Regions from separate parts of the Shewanella sp. OMA3-2 genome, predicted to be linked through region 2. Evidence: predicted binding sites of a transcription regulator. Region 2 holds the regulator's gene; each other region holds the start of a gene.
The links. Region 2 encodes FliA, which starts transcription of late flagellar genes. Its sites were predicted from a motif close to CTAAAGNTNNNNNNNNNNNNGCCGATA; they were not measured.

Region 1 (10,334 bases), 550 kb from region 2:
GGCAAGTACTTTCTGCTGGTGACTGGAGGCTATTTAGACGCGGTGATATTCGGATTGAACATACTGCTATTTAAAAGTATTACGCTTGAAACATCACGCCAGCTGTTGGCGTGATGTCATTATGGCATTACAGGATAAAATATTAATCAATCACCATTTTTTTAATTTCTAAAATCTCTCTCTCGCTAATGTTATCTTGGCTGACATCAGGAAAATCCTCATCATCTGTTATGACTTTTTTAGCTGTGTCACCTTGCTCTAATAGAGATTTCTCTGCCATATAGGCGTTGAATATCTTGTGTTCATGGGCAATATCTAAACTAGGTACATCCGTTAATGGTTTATCGAAATGGTATGTAGCAAGTTGAATATCAAGTTGTTTACTGCCTTTAGAGAAATGGCTTAGTCTAATCGGTAAATAAGCAAGCTTAGGTGCCATCCAGAAAAAGGTTTGTCTTTTGGTGCTATCACGAACCACTTCAAATTTTACTGTTTCAAAAGTACCGCCAGCCACTGTGATGGTTTCATTACCAATGATTTTAAAGTCATATTCATCAACTTCTTTTTCTTTAACCATTTTATAGTTAAGTGGTCTTTTATTACCTATGACATCCATTCTAAACTGTAATTGAACCATTAAAGGGTCAAATATTAATTCCTGATAATCTAACTTCAGCGCTTGTTGTTTATAAATGGTATGGATAAAATTTTGTGATTTAGCAAAAGCGGTTTGTTCGGTGTAATCACTGCCTGTTCCCGTTCTTTCATGTACATATCTAAAGGGGGTCAGTTTACCGTTCTCAAGGGTGAAATCACTTTGTAGTTTACGTTCATCAGACAACATCAGTAGCCCAACTTCGCTTTCGAATAGATAATTATAATAGCCGCTATCAGTAGCTGGCAGGGTATATTTAGCATCACCTAATTCAATACTGCCATAATAAGCCTTGTACTGCGCTGTGTGCGGCGTCAGTGGTAATAAAATGGTCTCTTGAGCGACATTTTGGATGTTATCTGTTGCCGATATTTTACTGGTTAAAATGGGATCTGTTGCAAGAGTACTGCTGGTTGCACTAAAAGAGGCCATCATTAAACAAACCATTAATGGCGACAGAAGTTGATAAGTTGACTGTGATTTTAAAAGAGTAGTTTGCAAGTTTTTAATCCTAAAAGAGATGCCGACTAAAACGGAAGTGTCATGACTAATGTGACTAAGTCAGGTTGCCATAAATACTTGGACAATGGAATCTTGCCATTGTTCACTTCAATGTTCTCTAATCGCAATAATTCAGTTTGTTGTTGAAATAAAAGGGTGTTTTGGGGAAACGAAATTCGTCCAGCAGCGTTAATTACCCTATGCCAAGGTAAATTAGCGGTTGATGGAGCAAGCTTGAGTGCGCGTGATACATATCTTGCTCGTCCAGGTAAGCCAGCAAGATCGGCAACCTTGCCATAAGGAAGTACTTTCCCTTCAGGTATCATTTTGATAACAAAAGCAATTTTATCCTTTGCTTGCCATTGATGCTCATCAGAATGCTTATAATCAGAATACATATGAGTCAATATTAATTACTTTATCGCTGATTCTGCATCAAAAAATCGCTATTGAACAGCATACAAAGGGCTCAGTTAACCTTTAAAGGGAAATATATTAATTTGTGACCAGAAAATACACACACAGGAAATGTGAAAAAGCCCCACCGAGAACAAACATATGCCAAATGGCATGATTATAGGGAATTTTTTTATTGGCATAAAAAATTACCCCTAAGCTATAAAATAATCCACCTATGATCAATAGATTAAAGGTTAACTCTGACATATTAGCAATAAGGTCTTGCATGACAGTAACGCAAAGCCAGCCCATTAATAGGTATAAAAATAGACTGAGCGCTTTGAATCGACCAATAAACAAAGTTTTAAATACAATTCCTCCTAATGCAATACTCCAGATTATCGTTAATATGATTAACGCGCTATCATCTTGTAAAGCAATCAACATCAGCGGAGTGTAAGTACCTGCAATAAGCGTATATATGGTACAGTGGTCAGCCATTTTAAAACGTTTTCGCCATACAGGTGTACGGCTAGTGTGATACAGGGTGGATGATAAAAATAACGCTATGATACTGATACCATAAATAATGACACCCGCAAGCTGAATGGTAGACAAGTCTTCTCTAGCATTGGTTAACATTAACACCAGGCCAAATAAACCCGCAATAACGCCGAATCCGTGAGATAACCCATTAGCTAATTCCTCTTTAATGCTATAATCGGGAGCATTATTAAGTATTTGTTCTGCAGTAAGAATGTCTAATTTTTCGTGCATTGTTATTATTACTCAATTAACAGTCGAATGATATTTTCTAGTCTAACAGGGCTAGGCTGTAAAAACTATAAATAGTGTACACGTGTACTCTCAGTTTTTAGCCGAAGTTTTCCTTAGTATACTTTGGACTATTTTTTAGGGGGATGAGTGAACTTTATCAAGGATTTATATTCAAATCAGCAGAGTTAATGATATATGGATATGTTTTTAAAGACAGCAAACAAGATGGATAGAAGAAATAAATCATTAAATAGAGATAGTGATATCTTTAGGATCTGTATTGACCATGACCATAACCCCGAGCTTGAAAGCGAGCCCGTCATCATTAAAGATAGGCGAGGGTTAGTTAAGTCGGTGTGTCTTGCGCTTGGCGTACACCTTGTTTTTTTCTGTGTTATTGCCTGGTTTTGGCAGCAAGCGAGTGATCAGAATCAGTCGAATTTAATCATAGCCCCAGAAGGGATCAAAATTAACAGCTATATTATTACCACTGAACAATATGAAGCTATGGTGAAAGCAAGTGAATCAAAAGTCGATATTGATAAGCTAGACATAAACAAACTAGATATAAACAAACTAGGGGATGATGAGCAAAATTCAAATACTGAAGTCGAAACATCTATACAACCCATTACACCAAATGATGCTCTGCCAGTATCTAATTTACAACAACAGGTTCCAGCAGAACCTAAAGATAGCAATGCACCAAATATTAATACACCAGATCATCAAGATAACAGCAGTAATAATGCCCCGACGATTAACGGGGAAGTTTTCAATAAAGCAGTGGCCAGTGGAAGTGATAGCGAAATTGAGAGCGTGGCAGTACTTTCAACCCATGCGATTAGTCAGGCATCAAGCCAGTATTTACAACAGATTAATATCAATGAGCTTGAAGCCTTGATAGGGTCGCAATCTGCGTTTACAAACAAGCCTAGCGGAACGATGAGTGAAATGGATCCAGACTTGACATTTATTGAATTAATTTCAAAAATTGATACCAGTCAGCCTCATACTTACAACCATAGACTTGATCCTAATCGAATAGTTAAACAAGGTGACTATTGTTACCGTGTGGTCAATTTAGCCACTCAGGTTAATCCCTATGGTGAAGGATTAGGCTATGCAGAATATTGTGGCCCAGATGACATGAAGACCGCTTTGACAAGCGAAATTAACAATCGACTAACAAAATGAAATAACGTTTTTAGTCACTACTTTTAATAGTTATTTTTTGTAGCGAAATTTGTTAGCAATAGTCAGCCAAAATATCGCGCATATTAGCCCAGCAACTAACCCAACTAAATGAGATTCAGTAGCCACCCGAGCATTAATTAATGCCGATATACCCGCACTTGCCCCAAAATACTGCTCATAACCGACCTTTGCTATTACGCCTATTAGCAGTAAATAGCCAGAACGTAACCCTTTACGGATATCCATTACCGCGCCAAAGGCAAATAAACCATGTAATAAGCCACTTAAACCCACATAGGCCTTTAGTTCCGGTAAAAGAGGTATAAACCAAGCCCTTCTAGAATACAAAGACACAGAAAAAGCAGCATCAATTTAGCCGTATGTCTTTGGTAATGTAATTCGTGTAAAAACACGATCACCCAAAATCCCGCCAAATTCATTACTAAGTGCCATACGTTAGTATGGAGTAAATTGCCGGTAAGAAGGCGCCAAATTTGTCCATTGGCAATAGCATCATGTTGAAATTTGAATAAGTAGTTGGTATCAACAATGATAGGATTAGTGATACTCAAGGCAAATAAAACAATACAGATGACACTTATAACCAAGGTGAAGTGATATGGCTTGATTAAGGATGACGTTGATTGGCCCATATTAACCTCTATGTCGATGACTGCATTTTAGCGTTCAATGACTGCATAACTTGTTGTTGATTTTGTAGATAATCATTTAATCCGCGTTGACGCAATAAACACGATGGGCAATCGCCACAACCGTCACCAATGATACCGTTATAGCAAGTCAGTGTTTGCTGTTTAACGAGATCTAATTGTTTGTATTTATCAGCTAAAGCCCATGTTTCAGCTTTGTTAAGCCACATCAATGGGGTAATGATTTTTAATGGTTTATCCATGCCTAAGGCTAAAGTGTGTTGCATTGATTTAACAAATTCATCTCTGCAGTCTGGATAGCCCGAAAAGTCTGTTTCACATACACCCGTAATAATGGCATCACAGCCGAGTTGATAAGCATATACGCCAGCTAGCGTGAGAAATAAGATATTTCGCCCGGGAACAAAAGTATTAGGTAAACCGTTATTCATTAATTCGTGAGACACTGGAATAGCATCTCGGGTTAATGCTGAAATGGCTAACTCGTTTAACAGTGTGGTGTCTAAAACTTTATGGCTGACTAAGTTAAGTTGTGTTGCCAGAGCTTTGGCTACATCAATTTCTTGTTTGTGGCGCTGGCCATAATCAAAGGTAATACCATGTACTTCATCATATTCGGTTAACGCTTGAATAAGGCAGGTGGTTGAGTCTTGACCACCACTGAAGACGACTAATGCTTTGCTTGGCAATGAAGATTGAGACATGAATAATAACCTAATGCTAAAGAGTATAAGAGGGTAATAATTTATTAATTATAGGTATTTTATCTTACAGTTTCCTGCAATAGCAAAGTTAATGGTTCATATATACCAATTGGCACACCACTAGCCTTGATACTGAGGTAGAAATAAACTATAAATGCGGCCCTAATGTATAAAGCAGGTGACAAATGAATTATCCAGTTAATGAAGTGTTTGAAACGATTCAAGGTGAAGGGGCTTTTACCGGTGTGCCCGCACTCTTTGTTCGTTTACAAGGCTGTCCGGTCGGGTGCTCTTGGTGTGACACTAAACAAACTTGGGATGTACTCGTTGAGAACAAGGTGTCACCTGAACAAGTCATCGCGGTTGATGGCACCATTGGCCGCTGGGCCAATCATGACGGCATGAGTCTTATAGCGGCATTTAGTCGTAAAAAGTATACTGCAAAACATGTGGTGATTACTGGTGGTGAACCTTGCTTGTATGATTTAACTGAGCTAACTAATCAATTAATTGGCTCAGGCTATAGCGTTCAAATTGAAACATCAGGAACTTTTGAGGTGCTTTGCCATCAAGATGCCTGGGTTACCGTGTCACCTAAAATCAATATGAAGGGCGGTTACAAGGTATTAAGCCAAGCATTAACACGTGCAAATGAAATTAAACACCCAATCGCCACAGATAAACATATTGAAGAGCTTGATGATTTACTAAAAGATATTGATGTAGAAGGTAAAACTATCTGCTTACAACCTATTAGCCAAAAGCCACGCGCGACAGCATTGGCGATGAAAGTATGTATTGAGCGGAACTGGCGTTTGTCGATTCAAATGCATAAATACTTGGATATTGATTAAGCCATAAAGGCAGCCCCAAAATATGTTTTGGGGCAAATCGATTTAGCAATCCAATGGACTGAGTAATCCACTTTGATTAAATTCACTGAGCTGTTGTTCAAACGGTTTAAAGCAACCGATATTGTTCTCAATCCATTGGGGATTATAGTAAGTATCTAGGTATCTTTCCCCCGCATCACAAATCAAAGTCACAATAGAGCCCACTTGCCCTTGTTTTTGCATTCGCGTGGCCAACAGTAATGCACCATATAAGTTTGTCCCTGTTGATGCCCCCGTTTTTCGACCTATCAAGGTTTCTAACCACTGCATAGTGGCAATTGATGCTCCATCGGGGACTTTATGCATTTCGTCTACGACACCAGCAATAAAGGATGGTTCGACCCTAGGTCGCCCAATGCCTTCAATTTTACTGCCTTTTTGGCCTGTCAGTGTTTTATCGCCACTGTGAAAATAATCATAAAAAACCGAGTTTTCAGGATCAACTACACACAGTTGAGTCGATAATTGTTGGTAGCGAATATAACGGCCAATAGTGGCGGAGGTACCACCAGTGCCAGGGCTCATCACAATCCAGTGGGGAATAGGGTGCGGCTCACGTTGCATTTGGATAAATATCGAGTCAGCAATATTGTTATTGCCTCGCCAGTCTGTGGCACGTTCTGCAAAAGTGAATTGATCCATGTAATGACCATTTAGTTCTTTAGCAAGACGTTCTGATTGTGCATATATTTGTCTGCTATTATCAACAAAGTGACATTGACCACCATAGAACTCAATCTGTTGAATTTTCTTTTTCGCCGTCGTTGAGGGCATCACAGCAATAAACGGCAAACCAATTAAACGTGCAAAATACGCTTCTGATACTGCTGTACTGCCAGAAGATGATTCAATAATGGTTGTATGTTGATTAATCCAGCCATTACACAGGGAATATAAGAATAATGAACGGGCCAAACGATGCTTTAAGCTGCCCGTAGGGTGGGTACTTTCATCTTTAAGATAAATATCAACGCCGTTAAGTTGTGGTAAATCGAGTTTTATAAGGTGAGTATCGGCAGAACGTTGATAGTCTGCATCAATCTTAGCAATGGCTTGGTTAACCCAATTAGTCGGCATGTTGTTGTCTCATTTTGATTGTTATTCAGACCAATCTTAAATAAAAAACATACTTAAACCTAGCGGGAAATAGAACAGGAGTAAAAAGATTAATCTGGGAGATAAAACTGAGGGTAAACGAATTGCAATTGTGATGTGTTAACTTTGAATTTAGCTTAATTCAAACTGTGGTGACATAAAGTAAAAATGGTGGAGGGAGAAGGATTCGAACCTTCGAAGGCTGAGCCGTCAGATTTACAGTCTGATCCCTTTGGCCACTCGGGAACCCCTCCACTGAATAGAGATAAATGAATAAGAAAGATGGTGGAGGGAGAAGGATTCGAACCTTCGAAGGCTGAGCCGTCAGATTTACAGTCTGATCCCTTTGGCCACTCGGGAACCCCTCCACATATTTCTTTTTCGTCTATCTAAATTACATCGCAAATGGTGGAGGGAGAAGGATTCGAACCTTCGAAGGCTGAGCCGTCAGATTTACAGTCTGATCCCTTTGGCCACTCGGGAACCCCTCCTCAATTGCGGCCGCCATAGTAGTCATAAACCCAAAATATGTAAAGGCTAAAAATGAATATTTTTCTAAAGTTTAGGTGTGTTTGGTCGATAAAATAGCATCGAGTCATAATAGTGTTGTTTTTATATGCAGATTGAGTCACTACTGGTCAATGAATTACAATTAGGCGGTCGTTTAAATGCGGCTGTCGAGAACCAGCGACGTGGTGAATTTGGTTTACTGCTAGCCATGTTGTCAGCAGACAGCAGTGATATGGCACAATTTCAGTTTGATAAAGACCTCACCATTAATCAAAAGCTCTATAAACAGTTTCAACTACAACAGCCACAAAAGTTAGTCGATGATTTATCCTCCATGACAGAACATGTTAATAATGGCGCTGTTTTTCATTCCCAAGGTTTACGTCAATTTCACTTACAACAAAGCTTATCTCCTGAGGCAATAGTGATACGTGGCAAACATGATGACGCTATGGTCCAAGCATTAGGTAATAGTAGCCATTTGGTGCGTACAAAATATGAAGGGCTAGACACTCACTATGAGGCCGTAGAAGAGATGCATTTTGTGGAACAATTAGAGCGTCAACGACAGATTAGTCAAACGATGGTAAAGCTCACAGCGTAAAGTACACATGCACATACTTAGTTATGGCATAGAAATAACCTTAAGTAGATTTGTGAGCCAAGTGAGGGAAATGGTCATTGAATTATTTTATGATGTTGAGATATAAATTTACGTTATACCTCAACATTTAAGTGGCCAACTATGATTAAAAAAATTAGACAACAACAGCAGAACGTAAATGACTCATGCCGTGATTGTGGCAGTGTTGTCGATATAGGTGCTGTAATTGATGAACATGATACTGAGCTAGTTTTAGTCTTTAAAACAGAAACGGCTCAAGCAGATGCTCAAAATATGATTGTCAAAGCACAAAATCGATTTGATCAGGTTAATGTTAAGGTTAATCAATTAGGTTATGAAGTTGAGTTAATCTTGGCGTTTTCGGTAACAGTTGAAAAAATGCTGTTCCAATTAGAAAATGGTTTGTAACTATTATGGGATATAAATAGTATTGCGATTTGTCAATTGTAAGTGTATCTTCACTCAAAATAATTTTATTATAACCTTTGATTATAAAAGGTTATAAAACAGCTTATAATAAAGCTCCCAACGGGATGCATTGAGTTATCTGCACGTTGCTGACTATAGCGGGCTAATAATAATTCAGTAGAATGACAATGTATGATGTCTTTCGGGAAACTAATGACACAAAAACAAAATCAGCACCTTTTAGAACTCATTGTAAATTCTAGCGCCAAACAGCAGGGTAACTTTACAAAAACCTCTGAACTGGTTAGTAAGCTATTGCAGCAACATTTTATCGCTTCTTTAGTTTCAGTTTGGCTATTTGATGAAAAATTTGATAGCACAAAAACTGCTGAGGTTAGGGCTGAACAAAGCTCTTTCTTATCCTGCTCTAAAAGGTTAATTGCTCATTATTGCCAAACCCACCATAACGACCCAAAACATACTCTAGATACCAAACAATCGGACATAGAGTTCAGCTATTTTGAACAGCTAAAGAATCATCGTTATATTGCGGTGAATCATATTTTGCCGACTGACCAGCTAATTCACTCATTTGATTATTATCAAACCAATCATATTGTTAGTACTCTTAATGTTGCTATTCGTATTAATGGCCACATTGAAGGTGTGTTATCTATTGAATTTAAAACATTATTTGAATGGTCGCTTGACCAAATTCAAATTGTAATTCAGTGCGCTGATCAGCTCGCATTAACTTTAGCAACCCGTCACTCCTATGATAAATCAGAGCAAATTCATTTATTGCGTAATGCGACAGAACATTCAGACCATGTAGTTATGATTGTTAACACTGACACCTTAATGGTGGATTATGTCAACTTCGCTCACCAAAAAATGACAGGGTTATTACGCAGTGATATTGAACATCATAGCGTGATGAATTTAGATATATTTAGAAATAACCCTGATACTCTGCAATATATGTTAGATAAAATTGCCAATAATGAAAGTGTTGTTGGCGACATAAAACTTAAGCGTATCGATAATAAATACTATTGGTTGCATTACCATGTTACTGGGTTTATGACAGAACAAGGTAACCGCTATGCACTAGTGTCAAGCTATGATATTTCTTCACAATTTGAACATAAAGCAGAGTTAGAACATCTTGCATGGCACTGTAGTTTAACTGGATTACATAATCGGTCTTACTTTACGCCACAGCTGGATAAAGCCCAAGAAGGTATATTATTACTGGTGGATTTATTAGGTTTTAAACGTTTCAATGATACCAACGGACACGTACAAGGTGATCTGTTATTAATTGAGGTTTCTAGGCGTTTAAAGCACTTTGCAGCAAACCATAAAGCAATTGATGTGGCTCGAATTGGCAGTGATGAATTTTGTATTTTATTGCCCAAAATGATGCCAGAAAAAGAATTAGACGGATTGGTGAGTAAACTCATTAACAATTTATCAGCCTTTATGATTATAAATAGAGAAAAAGTTGAGCCTAAACCGGCTGTCGCTATTGTCGATATTGGTTCGGTAATTGATCTATTTTCACCTTTATCCTGTGCCGATATTGCATTGCAATGCGCAAAAAAGCAGTCCAACGGTTATTACCAATTTTTTAACCAAGAATTACTCGAACAATTTAAAAGTGATGCCAATATAGAAAAAGATTTACAGTATGCGATTAAAGGTCGTCAATTTGAGCTGTATTATCAACCACTAATGGATTTTGAGAGTCATCAGTATGTTGGTGCTGAGGCATTAATTAGATGGAATCATCCTCGTCAAGGGGTGTTATATCCAGGGGCATTTATTGAAATAGCTGAGCAGTCGGGCATGATTAATGCAATTGGCTCATGGGTATTAGAAACCGCATGTAAACAA
Region 2 (10,334 bases):
ATCTTTTCGATAGGTTTTCCGGTCACTATGGTTAGCGGTTTATTGATACTTTGGCTAACATTAGGGCCTATCATGGCGCATTTTGATGAAGTATGGTTAGCTGCCCAATTATTGATGTGTGATATTTTACAGCTGCAATGCCAAATTGATGGTGATGTAGCTTTTTAAGGACTGTAAATGGCAGAAGCTGATAGTGGTCAAGAACGCACAGAGGAGCCTACCAGTAAGCGCCTTGAGCAGGCGCGTGAAAAAGGTCAAGTTGCTCGTTCTAAAGAGTTAGGGACAGCTGCGGTATTACTTGCTGCATCGGTTGGCTTTGCCATGACTGGACCCGCTATCGCCAAAAGTTTGTATAGTATAATGAAACAAATTTTTACCATGGAGCGAGATCAAATTTTTGATACAAACTCGATGTTCCGAGTATGGGGCGTGGTGGGAAATGAGCTTGCGTGGCCTTTGGTCAGTTTTATTGCTTTACTTGCTTTTGTGTCATTTCTTGGAAATATTGCCCTAGGCGGTTTGTCTTTTTCTGTCAAAGCGTTTATGCCTAAAGGCAGTAAAATGAATCCCGCCAGTGGATTTAAGCGTATGTTTGGTATGCAGGCGTTGGTGGAGTTAACTAAAGGCATTGCTAAATTTTCAGTGGTAGCCGTTGCGGCTTATTTCCTGCTAAAAGTCTATTTTTACGATATTTTAATGTTGTCTAACGACCATTTACCTGGCAACGTTTACCATGCTTTAGATTTGTTAGTGTGGATGTTTATTCTGTTGTGTTCGTCGATGCTCATCATTGTAGTTATAGATGTGCCGTTTCAAATCTGGAACCACAATAAACAACTTAAAATGACTAAACAAGAAATTAAAGACGAATATAAAGATTCAGAAGGTCAACCAGAGGTGAAAGGCCGCGTCAGACAAATGCAACGAGAAATGGCGCAAAGAAGGATGATGGCTGAAGTGCCCAATGCCGATGTTATAGTGGTGAACCCTGAGCATTATGCTGTGGCGGTTAAATACGATGTCGTCCGTTCTTCTGCACCATTTTTACTTGCTAAAGGGGTTGATGATGTCGCATTTAAAATCCGTGAAATCGCTCGAGAGCATAACGTTGCAATTGTTTCAGCACCGCCCCTAGCAAGGGCGATTTATCATACAACTAAAGTAGACCAACAAGTGCCAGAGGGCTTATTTACTGCGGTTGCTCAAGTGCTCGCATACGTATTTCAGCTAAAGCAGTATCAGAAAGGTAAGGGGCGTCGCCCAACACCAGTCCCGTTAAAACAGCCCATTCCCGATGATTTAAAGCATTAACAGTATTTTTTGTTTGTTTTTCAATCGTAGCAGGGAAATTATAATACAAAATTAATGCAGTCGTTTGTAGTTGGCTTAATTCTTGCTGTTTTGGCTATACGCGTCAAAAATTCATCAGTAAAAGGCTTTCGCGAATGGATGTAAAAGCAGTTTTCGGGCAGTTCAAACAAATCCGACCATCAACCTTTAAAGGTATTGGTACGCCACTATTAGTGTTGGCGGCTTTAGGGATGATTGTTTTACCGATCCCGCCATTCTTATTAGATATTTTGTTTTCATTCAATATTGCACTGGCCTTGGTCGTGTTGCTTGTTGCTATTTATACCGACAGACCCCTCGACTTTGCCGCTTTTCCAACGGTACTTTTAGTGGCAACCTTGCTTAGACTTGCATTAAACGTGGCTTCAACGCGAGTGGTATTATTGGAAGGCCATAATGGTGGAGACGCTGCCGGTAAAGTCATTGAAGCCTTCGGCTCTGTAGTGATTGGTGGTAACTATGCTGTTGGTTTAGTAGTCTTTTTAATCTTAATTATTATCAACTTTGCTGTTGTAACTAAAGGTGCTGGCCGTATTTCTGAGGTTAGTGCACGTTTTACTTTGGATGCGATGCCGGTAAACAGATGGCCATTGATGCTGATTTGAACGCAGGTATTTTAAACCAAGATCAAGCCCGTATTCGCCGTGAAGAAGTGACCTGGAAGCAGATTTTTATGGTGCGATGGACGGTGCATCAAAATTTGTTAAAGGGGATGCGATAGCCGGTATTATGATATTGGTTATCAATATGTTAGGCGGATTTATTATTGGTATGATCCAACATGGACTCGACTTTTCAAGTGCAGTTGAAGTTTATACTCTACTCACCATAGGTGATGGTCTAGTCGCGCAAATACCTGGGTTATTACTGTCTATCGCAGCGGCGTTAATGGTGACTCGTCAAAATGAGTCTGGTGATATGGGCCAGATGATGATGAGTCAGATGTTTGATAAGCCCAAATCGTTAGCTATTGCAGCCGGTTTATTATTTGTTATGGGGATTGTGCCGGGTATGCCGCATGTTGCCTTTATCAGCTTTGCCTTGATTACCGCCGCGACTGCTTATTTAGTACAGAAACGGATTAATGAAAAAAAATCAGTGGCGTTAGAATTAATCAAAAAAGGGCCGCCAGATATCAAAGATAAAGAGCCAAAAGACTTAAGTTGGGATGATGTTCGTCACGTTGACACTATCGGTTTAGAGGTAGGATATAGACTGATCCCACTTGTCGATAAAGGCCAAGGTGGCGAACTATTAAGTCGCATTAAAGGTGTGCGTAAAAAACTGTCACAAGAATTAGGTTTTCTAGTACCAGCAGTGCATATTCGTGACAATCTAGATTTATCGCCAAATTCATATCGTATTCATTTAATGGGTGTTGTTGTCGGTGAAGCTGAAGTCAGACATGATTGCGAGTTAGCCATTAATCCAGGGCAAGTCTACGGCAAACTTGATGGTATAGAAACCACTGATCCTGCTTTTGGTTTAGAAGCAGTTTGGATTGCACCAGAGCAACGTGAGCATGCACAGACATTAGGCTATACCGTTGTAGACACTGCGACCGTAGTTGCGACCCATATCAGCCAATTACTGAGCAACAATGCTGCTAAGTTATTAGGGTATGAGGAAGTACAACAATTAATGGATATGCTTGCCAAGCAATCACCAAAACTGGTTGATGGCTTTATTCCGGATGTCATGTCACTAGGTCATGTGGTTAAAGTAATGCAAAATCTATTAAATGAAGGCGTGTCTGTACGCGACTTACGCACCATAGTACAAACTTTGCTAGAATACGGTACGAAAAGCAATGATACTGAAGTGTTAACCGCTGCAGTACGAATAGCGTTAAAACGTATGATTGTACAAGAAATATCCGGACCAGAATTAGAGATCCCCGTCATTACTTTGGCTCCAGAGTTGGAACAGATGTTGCATAAGTCTATGCAAGCGACAGGGGGAGAGGGGCCAAATATTGAACCGGGCCTTGCAGAACGCATGCAGCAGTCATTACTTGATGCTTCACAGAAACAAGAGATGGTCGGTCAGCCAGCCATTTTATTGACATCAGGTATGCTACGTTCAACTCTGTCACGATTTGTTAAGTACACTATTCCAAATTTAAGGGTGATTTCGTATCAAGAAATCCCAGATGAGAAGCAGATACGTATTGTTTCATCAGTTGGCCAATAGTGATAACGTCAGAAATAAGAGGTGCGTAAGTGAAAATTAAACGATTTTTTGCCAAAGATATGCGCGCAGCATTAGCGCAAGTAAAAGAGACTCTTGGCTCTGACGCTGTCATTATGTCAAATAAAAAAGTGGCCGGCGGGATCGAAATTGTTGCCGCTGTTGATTACGATGAGCCTAAGGCGAGTGCTGCAATCGCTGCACCTACTCCAGGCTTTATGGATTTAAGTGAGGATCGTGTATCACTTGCATCTAACTCTGTCATCAAGGCAAAGACAAAAATTAATCCGCCGCCTGCAGCTGATTCATTACAAGCGTTATTAGAAAAACAACAAAGTCGTTTAAGTCAGCAAATGCAACCTAAACAAGATGACTCTGATTTACCTGAATGGGCGCGCCAATTACAAGGCGCGACAGCTGATGCTAAGCCTGCTAAGGCTCAGTATCAACAACAAGCTGCATTTGATAAACAATCAAAAAATAATAAGGTCAGTTCGACCGAAATGGATGCGCTTCGTGAAGAAATGGCTTCATTACGTAACTTACTGACTCATCAAGTATCTTCATTGATGACAGAACAAAAAAAGCGCAAAGATCCAGTGGGTGCTATGCTTGAAAGTAAGTTACTTGCTGCAGAGTTTTCAGCCCCTGTAGCAGCTAAACTTTCATCTTTGAGTCAACACTATAATCCCGCGGAATTAGTGCGTTCATTGCCGCAAAGCTTGGCTAACTTACTTGATAACCAAGGTGATGATATTGTAAAGCGTGGTGGCGTTGTTGCTTTTGTTGGACCCACTGGTGTTGGCAAAACGACATCTCTGGCAAAAATTGCTGCACGTTTTGCTGCACAACATGGTGCAGATCAAGTTGCGCTTATTACAACGGATCATTATCGTATTGGTGCCTATGAGCAATTAGCAACTTATGGCAAAATAATGGGCTGTCCAGTGAAGCAAGCACATGATGTGACAGAGCTTGAGCAAATTTTATATCAATTTAGAAGTCGTAAATTAGTACTGATAGATACCGCGGGTATGGGGCAACGAGATATGCGTCTTTATCAACAACTTGATAATTTGACGGCAAACAGTAGGATCCCAATTCGCAGCTATTTAGTGATGTCGGCAACAGGGCAACGCAGAGTATTGCAAGACGCGGTTAATCATTTTAAACGCATTCCATTAGCGGGCGTGATTTTAACCAAACTGGATGAATCTGTATCAATTGCAGGTGCATTGAGCGTTCTGATACAAAATGAGTTACCATTAAGCTATGTGACTGATGGCCAACGTGTTCCTGAAGACATAAAAGTAGCTGATACGTTAGCTCTGGCTAAGCAAGCGTTAGCCGCATTAAATGAAACAGAACAAACAATTTCTCAAGACACAAGCGCATGGTCGAATGAAATGACTTATGCATTCGAGTAAGAATATGACCCGTGATCAAGCAAGTGGTTTACGTATGATGAATCAACCAAACAACGAAAAAGTTAAAGTAATTGCCGTATCCGGTGGAAAAGGTGGCGTAGGAAAAACCAGTGTGTCTATTAACACAGCGGTCGCCCTCGCCGAAAAAGGTAAACGTGTTTTAGTGTTAGATGCGGATCTTGGTTTAGCTAACGTTGATGTGATGTTAGGTATTCGTGCTGAGAAAAATTTATCTCATGTTTTATCTGGAGATGCCGAACTAGACGATATCATTGTGCGAGGCCCTAAAGGTATTGGTATCGTTCCTGCTACATCAGGAAGCCGTGCCATGGTTGAATTAACTCAGGCGCAACATGCTGGGTTAATTCGAGCTTTCAGTGAAATGCGAACACAATTTGATATCTTAATTGTTGATACTGCTGCAGGTATTTCTGATATGGTGTTGAGTTTTTCTCGGGCATCACAAGATGTATTGATTGTCGTATGCGATGAACCAACATCGATTACAGATGCCTATGCATTGATAAAAATATTAAGCCGCGAACATGGCGTATTTCATTTTAAAATTGTAGCCAACATGGTGCGCAGTTTACGTGAAGGAATGGAGTTGTTTGCTAAACTGAGTAAAGTGACTGATCGATTTTTAGATGTTGCTTTAGAGCTGGTTGCAACAGTACCATTTGATGAAAATTTACGTAAATCGGTACGTAAGCAAAAATTAGTGGTTGAGGCATACCCGAAGTCGCCATCAGCAATTGCTTATCATGGTCTGGCAAACAAAATAATGAGCTGGCCAGTTCCACAACAGCCAGGTGGTCACTTAGAGTTTTTTGTTGAACGTCTAGTGCAACGTAAAGAAACACAAGAGGATAGAATGAGTGAATAAAGCCGCCGCGTATGCTCAGTTCGATAATAAAACATCCGTTGTTGAACAGTATGCACCGCTGGTAAAAAGAATTGCACATCATATGTTGGCGCGATTACCCGCTTCAGTGCAACTCGATGACTTGTTACAGTCTGGCATGATAGGTTTACTTGAAGCATCATCAAAATTTGATGATACCAAAGGAGCTAAATTTGAAACCTTTGCAGGCATTCGGATCCGTGGTGCAATGATTGATGAAATCCGCCGTGGAGATTGGGTTCCTCGTTCAGTGCATCGAAATAATCGCCGTGTAGCACAAGTGATTGACGAGCTCGAACAAGGGTTAGGGCGTGATGCTCGTGACACAGAAATTGCAGAAAAACTTGATATGTCGCTCAATGAGTATCATCATATTTTAAATGATGTTTCTGTTGGGAAAATCATCGGCATAGAAGATTTAGGTATTTCGCAAGATGTACTGGTCACGGATGATGGAATACCAGATGATAATTTTGAAGCATTAGCTGAAACGCAGTTTAAATCAGCGCTGGTGGAAGCAATTAAAACCTTACCAGAAAGAGATGCATTAGTACTTTCGCTGTACTATGACGAAGCGTTAAATTTAAAAGAAATCGGTGCAATTCTTGAAGTAAGCGAATCTAGGGTTAGTCAGATATTAAGTCAGGCTATGCTTAGATTAAAAGGCAAACTCAAGCATTGGACACAACAATAATTATTAATTAGAGCACTAGAGTGTCAGCTCACCGGAGGAAACCTTGGACAAGAATATGAAGATTCTTATTGTTGACGACTTTTCAACAATGCGACGTATCATAAAGAACTTGTTGCGAGACTTGGGGTTCAACAATACCCAAGAAGCAGATGATGGCTCAACAGCCTTACCTATGTTGCAAAAAGGTGATTTTGACTTTGTTGTAACAGATTGGAATATGCCAGGTATGCAAGGTATTGACTTGCTGAAGGCTATTCGAGCTGATGACTCATTAAAACATTTACCTGTTTTGATGGTTACAGCAGAAGCTAAGCGTGAGCAGATTATTGCTGCCGCCCAAGCAGGTGTGAATGGATATGTTGTTAAACCTTTCACAGCGGCTACCCTTAAAGAGAAATTAGATAAAATTTTTGAACGTCTCGCTTAAGCAAGGATAAGTTATGCAGCCAATAACATCGGGGTTAATTACTCTCGAGCAGGCCCAGCAACTTGTAGAACTGCTTAGTGCGGGGGAGCAAGATCAAGCTGACGACGTTGTTAGAGAACTCGCTACACCAATACAGCGTGAGTTATTTGAAGAGGTAGGTAAGTTAACTCGTCAACTTCACAGCGCTCTTCAAGACTTTCAGGTAGATAATCGTTTATCAGAATTAGCTAAGGTTGAAATACCTGACGCTAAAGAAAGATTAAATTACGTTATTGATATGACAGAGCAAGCTGCAAATAAAACTATGGATGCAGTTGAAGAATGTTTACCTTTGGCCGATACAATCATTACCAACATAAAATCTGTTACCCCGATGTGGGATAAGTTAATGCGTCGAGATATTGAGTTGAGCGAGTTCAAAACGCTTTGTCATGATGTTCAACAACTTATGTCACATAGTGAGCACGATACAAACCGTTTACGACAACTGCTAAATGAAATACTGATGGCGCAGGATTTCCAAGACTTAACTGGGCAAATGATCCGTCGAGTTATTGACCTAGTTCGCGAAGTCGAAAATAACCTAGTCTCTATGTTGACAGTATTTGGCGATTATACGCCGCAACCAGAAACTGTTAAAAAAGAGAATAAAATAGAGGCAGAGGGCCCAATTATGCACGCTGAGCTGCGTGATGACGTGGTCGCAGGTCAAGATGAAGTTGATGACTTGCTATCCAGTCTGGGTTTCTAATTAGGAGTCACTTGAATGTCATTTGATGTTGATGAAGAGATACTCCAGGACTTTTTGGTAGAGGCTGGTGAGATTTTAGAGCTTCTTCAAGAGCAGTTAGTTGCTCTTGAAAATAATCCTGATGACAGTAATTTGTTAAATGCTATTTTCCGCGGTTTCCATACTGTCAAGGGGGGAGCTGGTTTTTTAAGCTTGAAACCTATGGTAGACGTTTGCCACGAAGCGGAAAATACCTTCGACCTATTGAGAACCGGTAAACGCAGTGTTAATGCAGAATTGATGGATATTATTTTGCAGGCAGTTGATGCTATTAATATTATGTTTGCACAAACTCAGCAAGGCGAGGAGCAGGATCCTGTTGAAGTTGAATTACTTGATAAATTGAAGCTACTCAGTTCTGGCGCACCTTTGCCGTCAGAAATGGGCGGGCACAGTGAAGAGCTTGTTGACGAATCTGTTGAACTCGTCGATGACAGCGTATCTGAATTCGTTGAAAACAAAGTGGGTGCAGAGACTAACATCGACGAAATTAATGAGTCAGAATTTGAAGCATTATTAGATGCGCTTCATGGTCAAGGTAATAGTCCTACAATAACATCTACATCAACGGCTAAACCTCCTCAACAAACTGCACCGGCTTCAGTCGGTTCAGATGAAATATCTGATGACGAATTTGAAGCTTTACTGGATGAACTTCATGGTTCAAGTAAACTAAATGTAGCGGTCAATAAACCTGAACCAGCTAAATTCGTTGAACCTCCAATTCAAATGGTTGACTCAGACGATATTACAGACGATGAATTTGAAAAGTTACTTGATGAGCTACACGGTAAAGGTTCTTCACCCGCGAAAGTGGATACTTCAGCATCAAGTTTTACTGCAACAACGGTTAAAAGTGTTGAACCTGTAAAGGCCGCAGCAACTGCAACTCCGGTGCCTCAACCTAAAGCACCTGTTCCAGCAGCAAAGACTGTTGACCTAGTTATTAAAGACAAAGCGCCATCAAAAGCGGCAGCATCCGTTCCTCAGGGGGAAACCACTGTTCGTGTTGATACTGCTAGACTTGATCAAATTATGAATATGGTCGGGGAGTTGGTATTAGTTCGAAATAGATTAGTGAGTTTAGGCGTTACCCGTGAAGACGAGGAAATGTCTAAAGCACTGGCAAACTTAGATTTAGTTACTGCTGATTTACAAGGCGCAGTAATGAAAACTCGTATGCAGCCAATTAAGAAAGTTTTTGGTCGCTTCCCACGGGTTGTACGTGATTTAGCACGGACACTTAATAAAGAAATTGATTTAATCATGATTGGTGAAGAAACCGATCTGGATAAAAACTTAGTTGAAGCTTTAGCCGACCCATTAGTGCATTTAGTACGTAACTCGGTTGATCACGGAATTGAAATGCCTATTACCCGTGAGGCTAATGGTAAGCCACGAACAGGCACGATTACATTATCAGCAAGTCAAGAAGGCGATCACATCTTACTTAAAATTGAAGATGATGGCGCTGGTATGGATCCGCAAAAACTAAAAGAAATAGCGATTACACGTGGCGTGCTTGACGAAGATACAGCGTCTAGGATGACAGATTCTGAAGCATACAACTTGATTTTTGCGCCAGGATTTTCAACTAAAATGGAAGTGTCCGACATCTCTGGCCGTGGCGTCGGTATGGACGTAGTGAAAACCCGTATTACTCAGTTAAACGGTAGCGTACATATTGACTCACTGAAGGGTAAAGGCACCGTTTTAGAAATTAAAGTACCGCTAACGTTAGCGATTATGCCGACCTTAATGGTGGATGTGTCTAAGCAAGTGTTTGCTTTACCATTATCTAGTGTAAATGAAATATTTCACCTTGATTTAACCAAAACCAATGTTGTAGATGGTCAGCTAACCGTTATTGTACGTAATAAAGCTGTACCATTATTTTATTTAGAGCATTGGTTGCACAGTCATAAAACCAAGTTTAAGCATGGCGATAAGAAACATGGCCATGTTGTTATTGTTCAATTAGGCACAAAACAAATTGGTTTTGTTGTTGATGGATTAATTGGACAGGAAGAAGTGGTCATTAAGCCGCTTGGAAGTATGTTACAAGGTACGCCAGGGATGGCTGGAGCAACGATTACCTCAGATGGTGGTATTGCGCTAATTTTAGATGTACCAGGTTTATTAAAACATTACGCCAAAAATAAAAAATAAAAGTTCCATTATTTAAGGAATGAAATGGCTATAAAAGTACTAGTTGTTGACGACTCAAGCTTTTTCCGACGTCGAGTCAGTGAAATTGTTAATCAAGATCCTGAACTCGAAGTTGTTGGTGTGGCTGTCAATGGCGAAGAAGCTGTTAAAATGGCGGCAGATCTTAGCCCTAATGTCATCACTATGGATATTGAAATGCCAGTGATGGATGGTATAAGTGCTGTTCGCGCCATTATGGCAAGTAATCCTATTCCTATTCTTATGTTTTCATCGCTGACTCACGATGGGGCTAAATCGACTTTAGATGCACTGGAAGCTGGTGCACTTGATTTTTTACCTAAGCGTTTTGAAGATATTGCCACCAATAAAGATGATGCGATAAT
Region 3 (10,334 bases), 690 kb from region 2:
AGCATGGTTGTGTAGGTGATATAGCCTAACAAGGTATCACGCTGCTGGTTTTGCTGACTTTTAGTGACCAATTTATTCAGTTCAACTAGCGTTTCGCCATACTTTGCCTGACGTGCCGAATCGGCATTAATCCATGACGCTAGATCACTTTCGACCTTTTTACGATCATCTAGCATGGGCATTTTGCCGTAGAACTCAATCATTGAAGCAAAGTTTTTAGCGTAGTTGGCAAGCCCTGCTATTAAGCTTTCATACTTAATGCGCTCATCAGTGCCTTCAGCGGCTGTTTCTTTGATTATTTCAATCATGCGCTCGCGCAGAATCTTACCTTCTGGATAAGCCCACTCGAATTGGTTTTCTACCTCGCTTGCGGTGCGATAGCGATTAGTGCTGCCGGGATAACCAGCAACCATCACAAAGTCACCATCACTGACGCCTTTAGCTGATACTTTTAGAAAACTTTTTGGCTCATAAGGCACGTTGTCCGCATGAAAGTCAGCTGGTTTACCATCTTTGCCTACATAAGCGCGATAAAATGAGAAGTCGCCAGTATGGCGTGGCCACATCCAGTTATCGATATCGCCACCGTATTTGCCGACACTGCCAGCCAGGTTATAGGCCAAGCGTACATCACGAATTTCGAGCTGTTTAACGAGGTAATATTCTAAGCCACCATGGAAGCTGTAAACCTGACAATGGTAACCTTCTTCTTGCTCACACTCGGCCACTAGGGCTTTCTCTTGTTGTTCGATACCGGCGTAAAAATCGTTGCCGACCTTGTCCATTTGGCCATTTGTAATTTTATCAGTTACTTCGGTCACCGCTTCGGTAACATAAACACGTGACCCTGGCGTAGCAGGTAATTCTTCTTGGTAAGTTTTAGCTAAAAAGCCATCCTTTAGCAGATTTTTTTCTGGGGTTGAGTTGTATTGAATTGCACCGTAAGCACAGTGATGATTAGTGACCACTAAGCCTTTTGGCGATACAAAAGAGGCGGTACAACCGCCAAGACTGATTACCGCATTCATAGGGAATTCAGTCAGTTTAGAAATTGATTTTGCATCAATCTCTAAGCCTTGTTGCTTAAGCATATCAGCCATAGCGGGAAGTTGGTGCGGTTGCCACATACCTTCATCCGCTTGCGCAGCAAAACTGGCTGCAATAGCAGCCGTAAGTAACCATGTTTTCATTGTTATAAGTCCATTTTGATAAAGTAATCACATGCTCAAGTGGTTTGGCAGTATGTGAAATAAACCGAATATACATTAATGTATTTATTATTTTAGATAGTAGCGCGATGTTAATGCGACTATTCGCCATACAAAAAAAGTCAGGCCTAGGCCTGACTTTAACAAAACTTATAACATCTTAACAGCGCCAGAAAAACCCAGTTACAAACTAAATTTAACTTCGTGATCGGCCATTAACCCAGTGCGACCATTAGCTGTGCAATAACAATCAATACACCAATAATACCTGTGATTATCAGTGCAGGAACGCCACCCATGACTTGATAACCGCCTAGTTTTTGTGAGCGTTGTATTAATGCCATCGCTATTGGTAAAAAGATGATCATCACAACCAAAGGAATAGCAGCAAAACCTAACACTTGAAAAAAGCCATCTGGGTAGAATAATGCGCACAGTAATGGTGGAATAAAGGTGATTAACCAAGTTTGCATACGGCCAGCAACATTGCTTCTAGCACGTGTAAGTTCGGCCACATAATCAAACAAGCTCATAGTGACACCTAAAAATGAAGTTATTAATGCAAGGTTGGCAAAAATATCAATAAATTGGCTAATAATGTGTGATTCAACTAGCCCTTGTAATGCCAATACCAGTTTAGGCAGAGATCCACCAAGCTCATGCACTGTTGAGCCACCTAATGAGCCTAATGTCACCAATAACCAAAGAATGTAGCAGACTAATGGAATGGTTGAACCGATTAACAGGACTTTACGCAGTGACATAGCATCACCGTCTAGATAGCGCACAATAGTGGCGATACACACGTGGAAACCAAATGAGGTAAAAACTACCGGAATTGCAGCTAGCCATAGCTGAGTTAATTGATTGCCTTGAGCGACTTCACTGACAGTGTTGGTTAATGCTGCAACTAAATTAACGTCTGGCAGTAAAAAGGTGACCACCAAGACTAACAATACCACCATAGCGGTAAACAGCACTCGAGAGACCTTATCAATCCAACTGACACCAACGGCAATAATACCGCCAAACATAAGCGTGAATAATAGCACTGCTGCTTGGTTACTTAATTCAAGCCCCAGAGGGGCTAAGCGGGTTTCCAGTAGCGAGGAACCGCCCATTAAATACACCATGGTTAAGGCAAATAATAAACTTAAAAACGAACCACCTTGAATTAACTGCCCTAGCTTACCCAACGTTTTCCCTGTGATGGCATGGACATTATCACCTACCCCAGCACGTAAGTTAATCTCTAGCATCAGTAAAGAGGTGTAAGCTGAGATCCCCCAAATGACAATTAACAACAAAATAGCCGGGATGATCCCCAATGCTGCCGTGGCTAAAGGCAACGCAAGCATGCCTCCACCTATTGCAGTACCTGCGACTATCGAAATAGAGCCAAGTGTTTTTAAATTCACGAGTGTGTCCATATAATTATTATTTTTAATAGCCAGCGACATTAGCAGAAGGCAAACGACTCAGGCAAGAAACTTAGTCTATTAAAGATTTTTTACGCTGTGTAGAAACAATTACATAACATTTGTTTCGTTAAGATTAAAGTCAGTAGTGATATTGAGTTTTCAGTAGACCATAACAGCTCAAGTGGTTAGGCATTGAGTATTGTATGCCATTTGAGTTTGAGTTATATTGCAGCCCTCGTTTTAGGGGAGTAGCTAGCTTTAAGTTGTTGCCATCAATAACTTTGGGCGTTTATATCAACATAATTGGCCATATTGCCATGCTATAAACAACAAAGACGTTCTTTGTTAAGCAAGACCTAGTGCGGTAACAGTAGCTTAGAGGGCTTGCTGTTGCTTGTGCTTGGTTTATATGCCCTCTAATCACGCTAGGATTTTCCCTTGGAAGCACTTCTTACTTCAACTTTTACCGTTGCTATTGCTGAAATTGGCGATAAAACTCAACTGTTAGCATTATTGTTAGCCGCACGTTTTCGCAATAAATCTGCCATAGTTTTAGGCATTTTATTGGCAACATTAATCAATCATTTTGTGGCGGCTTGGGTCGGGCAGTTTGCTGTTAGCTGGCTTGACCCTCAATGGGCTAGCTATGCTGTAGCTGGGTCATTTTTTGCTATTGCACTATGGGTATTGATACCCGATAAAATAGATGAGGATGACAATAGCTTTTATAAACTTGGTGCGTTTATGGCTACCTTTATTCTCTTTTTTATCGCCGAGATGGGCGATAAAACCCAAATCGCGACCGTGGTGTTAGCCGCTAAATATGACGCACTTACCATGGTAGTCATAGGGACAACATTAGGCATGTTAATCGCCAATGTGCCCGTAGTATTACTGGGTCACTTTAGTGCAGATAAATTACCGATGAAGATTATCCACAGAAGCTGTGCTGCTTTATTTGCAATACTTGGCGTGGTTACTTTGTGGTATGGCATGTGATTTGAGATTGCGGAAAATCACCACATTGATAATAAGCGGCTGTAACAGCATATCTAGTAGGGCTTACTTATCGGATTGGCAAATAAGCTTCTCAATGGAACCGTGTGCTTTATTACATTGAAAACTAGGCGCTTGAGCCACAGATATCGAAGAGTCGCTCAGCGCTATACCAATCGCATTTAAACTAATTGCAGTTAAATTAATCGTAGTTAAAGCCGATTGTTTTTTCATCAAGTAATTTATCTATCTATTAGCAACACCAGTAATGATCTAATCACTCAGTGGGGTAATTTAAGATAGCAAATACACAGTTAAAAAATTAGGCTGTCGTATTAATATTGTGACCCGCATTACCAACAGGTGCCGCTGGAGGTGCTGCAGCTTCAATCAGTTGCAGTGCCATTTGACCTTCAACTTTTTGCTGATCCTTTGCCATTACAGCTATTTTTAAACTATTGCCAGAATCAATAGTTGTAGGCATGTTACTTGGGGCATTTACTGAAATTGTCATATAAACCTCACTTCTATTAACTTAATGGTTTTCGTCTTACTCTATTTTGTATATCGGCCAGCGTATTAAATACTGTAGCAAAGATATCGTATTTATAAGCATCTTTGGCAAAATATTATAGATTCTTGGTTAAGTATTATAGGTTGTGCACAATTAGAATATGTTATCATAGCGCCTCATTTAAAGGGGGATATTTATGCCATCAACCAATCCATTAGCACTTGAAAATCAGGTGTGTTTTTCATTATATAGCGTCACTAATGCGATGATCCGCGCTTATCGCCCTTTGCTTGATGAGTTGTCTCTGACATATCCGCAGTATTTAGTCATGTTAGTGTTGTGGAAAGAGGCGGGAATAAGCGTTAAAACTTTGGGCGAGCGTTTGCATTTAGACTCAGGTACGCTCACTCCCTTACTTAAGCGCTTAGAAGTCAAAAACCTCGTGATACGCGGACGCAGTGAGGAAGATGAGCGAGTACGAGTATTGCATCTGACCGAACAAGGGCAAATGCTACGCCAGCAAGCTGAGTCAGTACCTGAAATGATGCGCTGCAAAGTGGGTGGCGATATCGCACAATTACAGCAACTTAAAAGCTTATGTGATAACGCATTAAAAGTACTCAATTGTGATAAGGCATCAAGCTGTGAAGTGTGAGTTTTTTGAAAAAGGGCATTGTTTATCTTGTCGTGATATTCACACGCCTATATCAGTACAGTTACAACATAAAATGACCAAGTTACAGCAGTTTTTTAATCAATTGCCTGTTGAGCAATGGCTTGAACCTATTGCAAGTCAAGAGAATCATTTTCGCAATAAAGCTAAAATGGTGGTGTTAGGTGCAGCACATCAACCCGTTTTAGGTATTGTCGATCCCCAGGGGCAACCGATTAGTTTATGCGATTGCCAACTGTATCCTGAAGATATGCAGTTACTGTTAAATCGATTGCAATTATTTGTGCAGCAAGCGGGAATTCCACCTTATCGGGTAGACAAACGTAAAGGTGAGTTGAAGTATATTTTACTTACCCGCAGTTATGCTTCTGGTGAATTTATGCTGCGCTTTGTATTGAACAGTGAACAGGCCATTTCACGGATTAAACGACAGTTACCTCAATTACAGGCTGAGTTTCCTAAAATCAGTTTAGTGTCGGTTAATATTCAACCTATTCATATGGCGATTTTAGAAGGCGAGCAAGAAATATTTTTAACCGATCAAACCCGTCTTGCCGATCGCTTTAATGATGTGCCTTTATATATTCGACCTAAAAGCTTTTTTCAAACAAACCCCAAAGTGGCTGAGCAGCTTTATCAAACCGCACGCGAATGGGTGGCGGCATTTAATCCGCACCATATATGGGATTTATTTTGTGGGGTCGGGGGATTCGGACTGCATTGTGCCAGTGGCAAAATTCGGTTAACGGGAATTGAAATTGAGGCCGAAGCGATAGAATGCGCCAAGATGTCGGCCGCAGAAATGGGCTTAGAGAACATCAGCTTTAGGGCGCTGGATTCAACTGACTTTGCCAATGGGATAGTTGCCAATGATAAACCCGATTTAATTATTGTTAACCCACCAAGGCGGGGAATAGGCGAGTCTCTTTGCCAATCGTTAACCGCATTCTCACCTAAAGCGATAGTCTATTCTAGTTGTAATCCAACAAGTCTAGTCAAAGATTTAGCCATGATGTCAGGTTATCGAATTACCAAGGTACAGTTGTTTGATATGTTTCCTCACACGGATCATTATGAAGTGCTGGTGATGCTAGAGAAAGACGCACTCTGTCATTAAGTATTAATATTAATGTCATAAACTAAAAAGACATCAAGGCAATAGGGATTCAATATGTGGCAAATTTTTAGTCGTTTTTTAGCGTTAGGTTTAATCAGTTTTGGCGGCCCAGCAGCACATATTGGTTATTTCAGACAAACCTTTGTACAAGACTTGAACTGGCTTGATGACAAGCAATACGCCAGCTTTGTTGCCTTAAGCCAGTTTATGCCGGGCCTGGTTCAAGCCAAGTAGGCTTTGCAATTGGTTACCATAAAGGTGGGCTAACTGGAGCATTGGCGGCATTCTTAGGTTTTACGCTTCCTTCATTTTTACTGTTATTTCTGTTTGCTGTTTCCAGTGCCAGTTGGCTGCAACTGGATATGGTTGCTGGTGCTATTCACGGTTTAAAATTACTTGCCGTGGTAGTAGTGGCTGATGCGACTTTAACTATGTTTAAACAATTTTGCCAACGTAAAACAGCGCAATGTTTAATGATAGCCACTGTCGCGTGTATTTTATTATTTCCGGCATTATTAACACAAATTGCGGTACTCATTGTGGCGGCTATTATTGGTGCTTTAGTACTCACCCGCGGTGATAATGTATCTCCCGACGCCCCTGAAATTAAGCTAAATCTATTGTGGTTAGCCATTTTTGTTTTAGGCTTAAGCGCTTCTTTTTGGCTGGCTTCTCAGCCCGATAGTCTTGGGCAAATTTTTGGTCAGTTTTATCAAGTCGGCAGTTTAGTATTTGGTGGTGGTCATGTTGTATTACCGCTACTTGAAGCTAATGTTGGCGAACTTGTAACTCAAGACAGGTTTTTAACCGGTTATGCGTTAGCGCAGGCAGTGCCTGGCCCCATGTTTACATTAGCCACTTTTCTGGGGGCTGATATTTGGCAAGAATCTCCCATTTTAGGTGCGCTTGTGGCGACGGTTGCTATTTTTATGCCGGGATTTTTATTAATGTTAGTGGCGTTAAACAGTTGGGGAGCCATTAGCCAACGTCCAGTTATTGCTGGCGGGTTGGCTGGGGTCAATGCCGCTGTGGTGGGGTTATTATTGGCGGCTTTGTACCAGCCTGTATTTAGCAGTGGGGTAGTCAGTTCACTCGACATGGCGTTAGTGGTGCTAGGGTTTGGGTTACTGAAAATATTCAAGCCTAATATAGTGCTGCTTGTCGCTGGATTTGCTGTTATTGGCACGCTGTTAAGTCTGTTTTAAATATAGGTGTTTTCATTCGTTTTATATTCTGTGTTACTTATTGGCGTCACTTATTTAACGCTTTATGAGTCGAAATAAATCGGTTTATCTTGGTTCACGATTACTGCGTCGCTAGGATCTGAAATCTTGATGCAGACAGTTGAAATATATTCGGCTTAATTAACCTTGCTTCGGTCTAGGTTTAGTGACGCGCATGGGGTAAAATACGCCGTTAAACCTTTTGTTAACCGCTATTTTTTAAGTTGAAAATTCATGTTTGAAGTTAATCCGGTAAAATTCAAAATTAAGGAGCTGGCCGAGCGCACAGAACTTCTTAGGGGGTACCTTTGACTACGCTGCTAAAAGTGAGCGTTTAGAAGAGGTTAGCCAAGAGCTTGCGAGTTCAGAAGTGTGGAATGAACCTGAGCGCGCCCAAGCGTTAGGTAAAGAACGTTCAGCACTTGAAGCCGTTGTAAAAACCATCGATGATATGGATTCTGGTCTTGAAGATATCGCTGGTTTATTAGAATTAGCCATTGAAGAAGACGATGAAGAAACCTTCAATGATGCCAGTAACGAAATTGCTGAACTTGAAGTGCGTCTAGCCGATTTAGAGTTTCGCCGTATGTTTGCAGGCAAAAATGATGCGGCAAGTTGTTATCTTGATATTCAATCAGGTTCAGGCGGAACAGAAGCTCAAGATTGGGCCAATATGGTACTGCGTATGTATTTACGCTGGGGCGAAGCGCATAATTTTAGCCCTGAATTGATTGAAGTGACTGCTGGGGATGTGGCTGGTATTAAAGGTGCAACCATTAAGTTTACCGGTGAGTATGCCTTTGGATGGATGCGGACAGAAACGGGCGTACATCGTTTAGTGCGTAAGTCCCCTTTTGATTCATCAGGTAAACGCCATACTTCTTTTTGCTCGGTATTTGTCTACCCTGAAATCGAAGATGATATTGAAATTGATATTAATCCTTCTGATTTACGTATTGATACTTACCGTGCCTCAGGCGCTGGTGGTCAACATGTTAACAAAACGGATTCTGCAGTACGTATTACCCATATTCCTACTAACACAGTGGTGCAGTGTCAAAATGACCGCTCACAGCATAAAAACCGTGATTCGGCATTTAAGCAATTAAAAGCCAAGTTGTACGAGTTGGAAATGTATAAACAAAATGCCGATAAGCAAGCCGCTGAAGACGCTAAGTCTGATATTGGTTGGGGCAGTCAAATTCGTTCATACGTATTAGATGACTCGCGCATTAAGGATTTACGTACCGGTGTTGAAAACCGAAATACCCAAACCGTTTTAGATGGCGATTTGGACAAGTTTATTGAAGCTAGCCTTAAATCTGGCCTTTAACGAGAGAAGAAGATGACTGAACACACTCAAGATGAAAACAAGTTAATTGCAGAACGTCGTGCAAAACTGGATCACATCCGCACGAATTGCCCAGCAAATGGTCACCCAAACAACTTCGATCGAAAACATAAAGCTGCCGACATTGAAGCTGAGTTCGGTCACCATACTAAAGAAGAATTAGAAGGCATGGGCATTCAACGCTCTATCGCTGGCCGTGTTATGGCTAAGCGTGGTCCTTTTTTAGTGATTCAAGATGTCAGCGGTCGTATTCAGGCTTACGCGGGTAAAGATGTTCAAAAAGACTTGAAAGAGACATTCCAGGGCTTAGACATTGGTGACATTATTGGTGTTACTGGTCAGCTACACCTGTCAGGTAAAGGTGATTTATATGTCAACATGGAACAGTATCAATTACTGACTAAAGCTTTGCGTCCATTACCTGAAAAGTTCCATGGTTTAACTGACCAAGAAACGCGTTACCGTCAACGTTACGTTGATTTAATCGTCAACGAAGATTCACGTAATGCTTTCATTATGCGTTCTAAAGTGGTTTCTGCTATTCGTAACTTCATGATCAAAAAAGAGTTCATGGAAGTTGAAACACCGATGATGCACAGCATACCAGGTGGTGCATCAGCACGTCCTTTTGCGACACATCACAATGCATTAGACATGGCGATGTACTTACGTATTGCGCCTGAGCTTTACCTTAAGCGTTTAGTGGTTGGTGGTTTTGAGCGTGTGTTCGAAATTAACCGTAACTTCCGTAACGAAGGCTTATCGCCACGCCATAACCCAGAATTCACTATGATGGAATTCTATATGGCATACGCTGATTTCAATGACCTTATGGACTTAACTGAAGAGATGTTAAGCTCTATCGCGACTGAATTGTGCGGCTCTCCACAACTTCCATACGGTGAACATACTGTTGACTTTGGTGGCCCTTACGCACGTTTAAGCATGTTAGATGCGATAAAGAAATACAATCCAGATAACGCAACCATTCAGTCTATGACTTATGAAGAAGTTAAAGACGTTGAATTTATGCGTACCCTTGCCAAAAGCATTGGGATGAAAATTGAGAAGTTCTGGACTTGTGGCCAACTGTTAGAAGAAATCTTTGGCGAAACCGCAGAAACTCAGCTAATGCAACCTACATTCATTACCGGTTATCCAGCGGACATTTCACCTCTAGCGCGTCGCAATGATGACAATCATTTTATCACTGACCGTTTTGAGTTCTTTATTGGCGGCCGTGAAGTGGCTAATGGTTTCTCTGAGCTTAATGATGCAGAAGACCAGGACAGCCGCTTTAAAGCACAGGTTGACGCTAAAGATGCTGGTGATGATGAAGCAATGTTTTATGATGCAGACTATATTACTGCACTAGAGCACGGCTTGCCGCCTACAGCGGGTCAGGGTATTGGTATCGACCGTTTGGTGATGTTGTTTACTAACACTCATACCATTCGTGATGTTATTTTATTCCCAGCGATGCGCCCACAGGGCTAATCTCTAGCTAAGTGTCCAAAGCTTATATAGAAAAACCAGCCAATCGGCTGGTTTTTTGTTTTTTAATGATAGACATCACATTACAGATAATAAAAATGGCCCTTGAAGGGCCATTTTTATTAGACGAACGATATTATGATTACTGACTAATTAAGCCATTGTTAATCGCAATTACGTCATCTTCATTCAAAGTGCCCGCAGCTTGTTTTAGGGCCACGATAGAATTGATGTAACCGTAACGGGCATCAGACAACTTACGTTTTGAATCGTATAAGTCACGGGTACGATTTAATACGTCAACAATGGTACGCGTGCCCACTTCAAAACCAGCTTG

Region 1: the regulator FliA is predicted to act here: its motif matches at 7,448-7,474, upstream of L0B17_RS12085 (VC2046/SO_2500 family protein).
Region 3: the regulator FliA is predicted to act here: its motif matches at 4,191-4,217, upstream of L0B17_RS17495 (cytoplasmic protein).

Annotation. Positions count from the first base shown of each region.
Region 1 covers NZ_CP090974.1:2,720,860-2,731,193, reverse strand. Annotated here, with positions in the region: gene L0B17_RS12145 (class II glutamine amidotransferase) at 1-74, shown strand, start outside; gene L0B17_RS12140 (DUF3108 domain-containing protein) at 143-1,156, opposite strand; gene L0B17_RS12135 (MGMT family protein) at 1,183-1,554, opposite strand; gene trhA (PAQR family membrane homeostasis protein TrhA) at 1,652-2,332, opposite strand; gene L0B17_RS12125 (hypothetical protein) at 2,534-3,529, shown strand; partial or broken gene rrtA (rhombosortase) at 3,560-4,182, opposite strand; gene queC (7-cyano-7-deazaguanine synthase QueC) at 4,191-4,904, opposite strand; gene queE (7-carboxy-7-deazaguanine synthase QueE) at 5,090-5,758, shown strand; gene L0B17_RS12105 (PLP-dependent cysteine synthase family protein) at 5,801-6,874, opposite strand; tRNA gene L0B17_RS12100 (tRNA-Tyr) at 7,062-7,146, opposite strand; tRNA gene L0B17_RS12095 (tRNA-Tyr) at 7,176-7,260, opposite strand; tRNA gene L0B17_RS12090 (tRNA-Tyr) at 7,299-7,383, opposite strand; gene L0B17_RS12085 (VC2046/SO_2500 family protein) at 7,509-8,006, shown strand; gene L0B17_RS12080 (DUF406 family protein) at 8,148-8,435, shown strand; gene L0B17_RS12075 (sensor domain-containing phosphodiesterase) at 8,649-10,334, shown strand, end outside.
Region 2 covers NZ_CP090974.1:3,267,906-3,278,239, reverse strand. Annotated here, with positions in the region: gene fliR (flagellar biosynthetic protein FliR) at 1-168, shown strand, start outside; gene flhB (flagellar biosynthesis protein FlhB) at 178-1,311, shown strand; partial or broken gene flhA (flagellar biosynthesis protein FlhA) at 1,446-3,543, shown strand; gene flhF (flagellar biosynthesis protein FlhF) at 3,573-4,967, shown strand; gene L0B17_RS14405 (MinD/ParA family protein) at 4,972-5,853, shown strand; gene L0B17_RS14400 (RNA polymerase sigma factor FliA) at 5,846-6,565, shown strand; gene cheY (chemotaxis response regulator CheY) at 6,609-6,992, shown strand; gene L0B17_RS14390 (protein phosphatase CheZ) at 7,006-7,743, shown strand; gene L0B17_RS14385 (chemotaxis protein CheA) at 7,759-9,951, shown strand; gene L0B17_RS14380 (protein-glutamate methylesterase/protein-glutamine glutaminase) at 9,976-10,334, shown strand, end outside.
Region 3 covers NZ_CP090974.1:3,959,719-3,970,052, reverse strand. Annotated here, with positions in the region: gene L0B17_RS17510 (S46 family peptidase) at 1-1,190, opposite strand, end outside; gene L0B17_RS17505 (aromatic amino acid transport family protein) at 1,424-2,626, opposite strand; gene L0B17_RS17500 (TMEM165/GDT1 family protein) at 3,068-3,628, shown strand; gene L0B17_RS17495 (cytoplasmic protein) at 3,948-4,139, opposite strand; gene L0B17_RS17490 (MarR family winged helix-turn-helix transcriptional regulator) at 4,336-4,794, shown strand; gene rlmC (23S rRNA (uracil(747)-C(5))-methyltransferase RlmC) at 4,784-5,929, shown strand; partial or broken gene chrA (chromate efflux transporter) at 5,984-7,134, shown strand; one part of gene prfB (peptide chain release factor 2) at 7,387-7,461, shown strand; one part of gene prfB (peptide chain release factor 2) at 7,463-8,485, shown strand; gene lysS (lysine--tRNA ligase) at 8,498-10,000, shown strand; gene tolC (outer membrane channel protein TolC) at 10,140-10,334, opposite strand, start outside.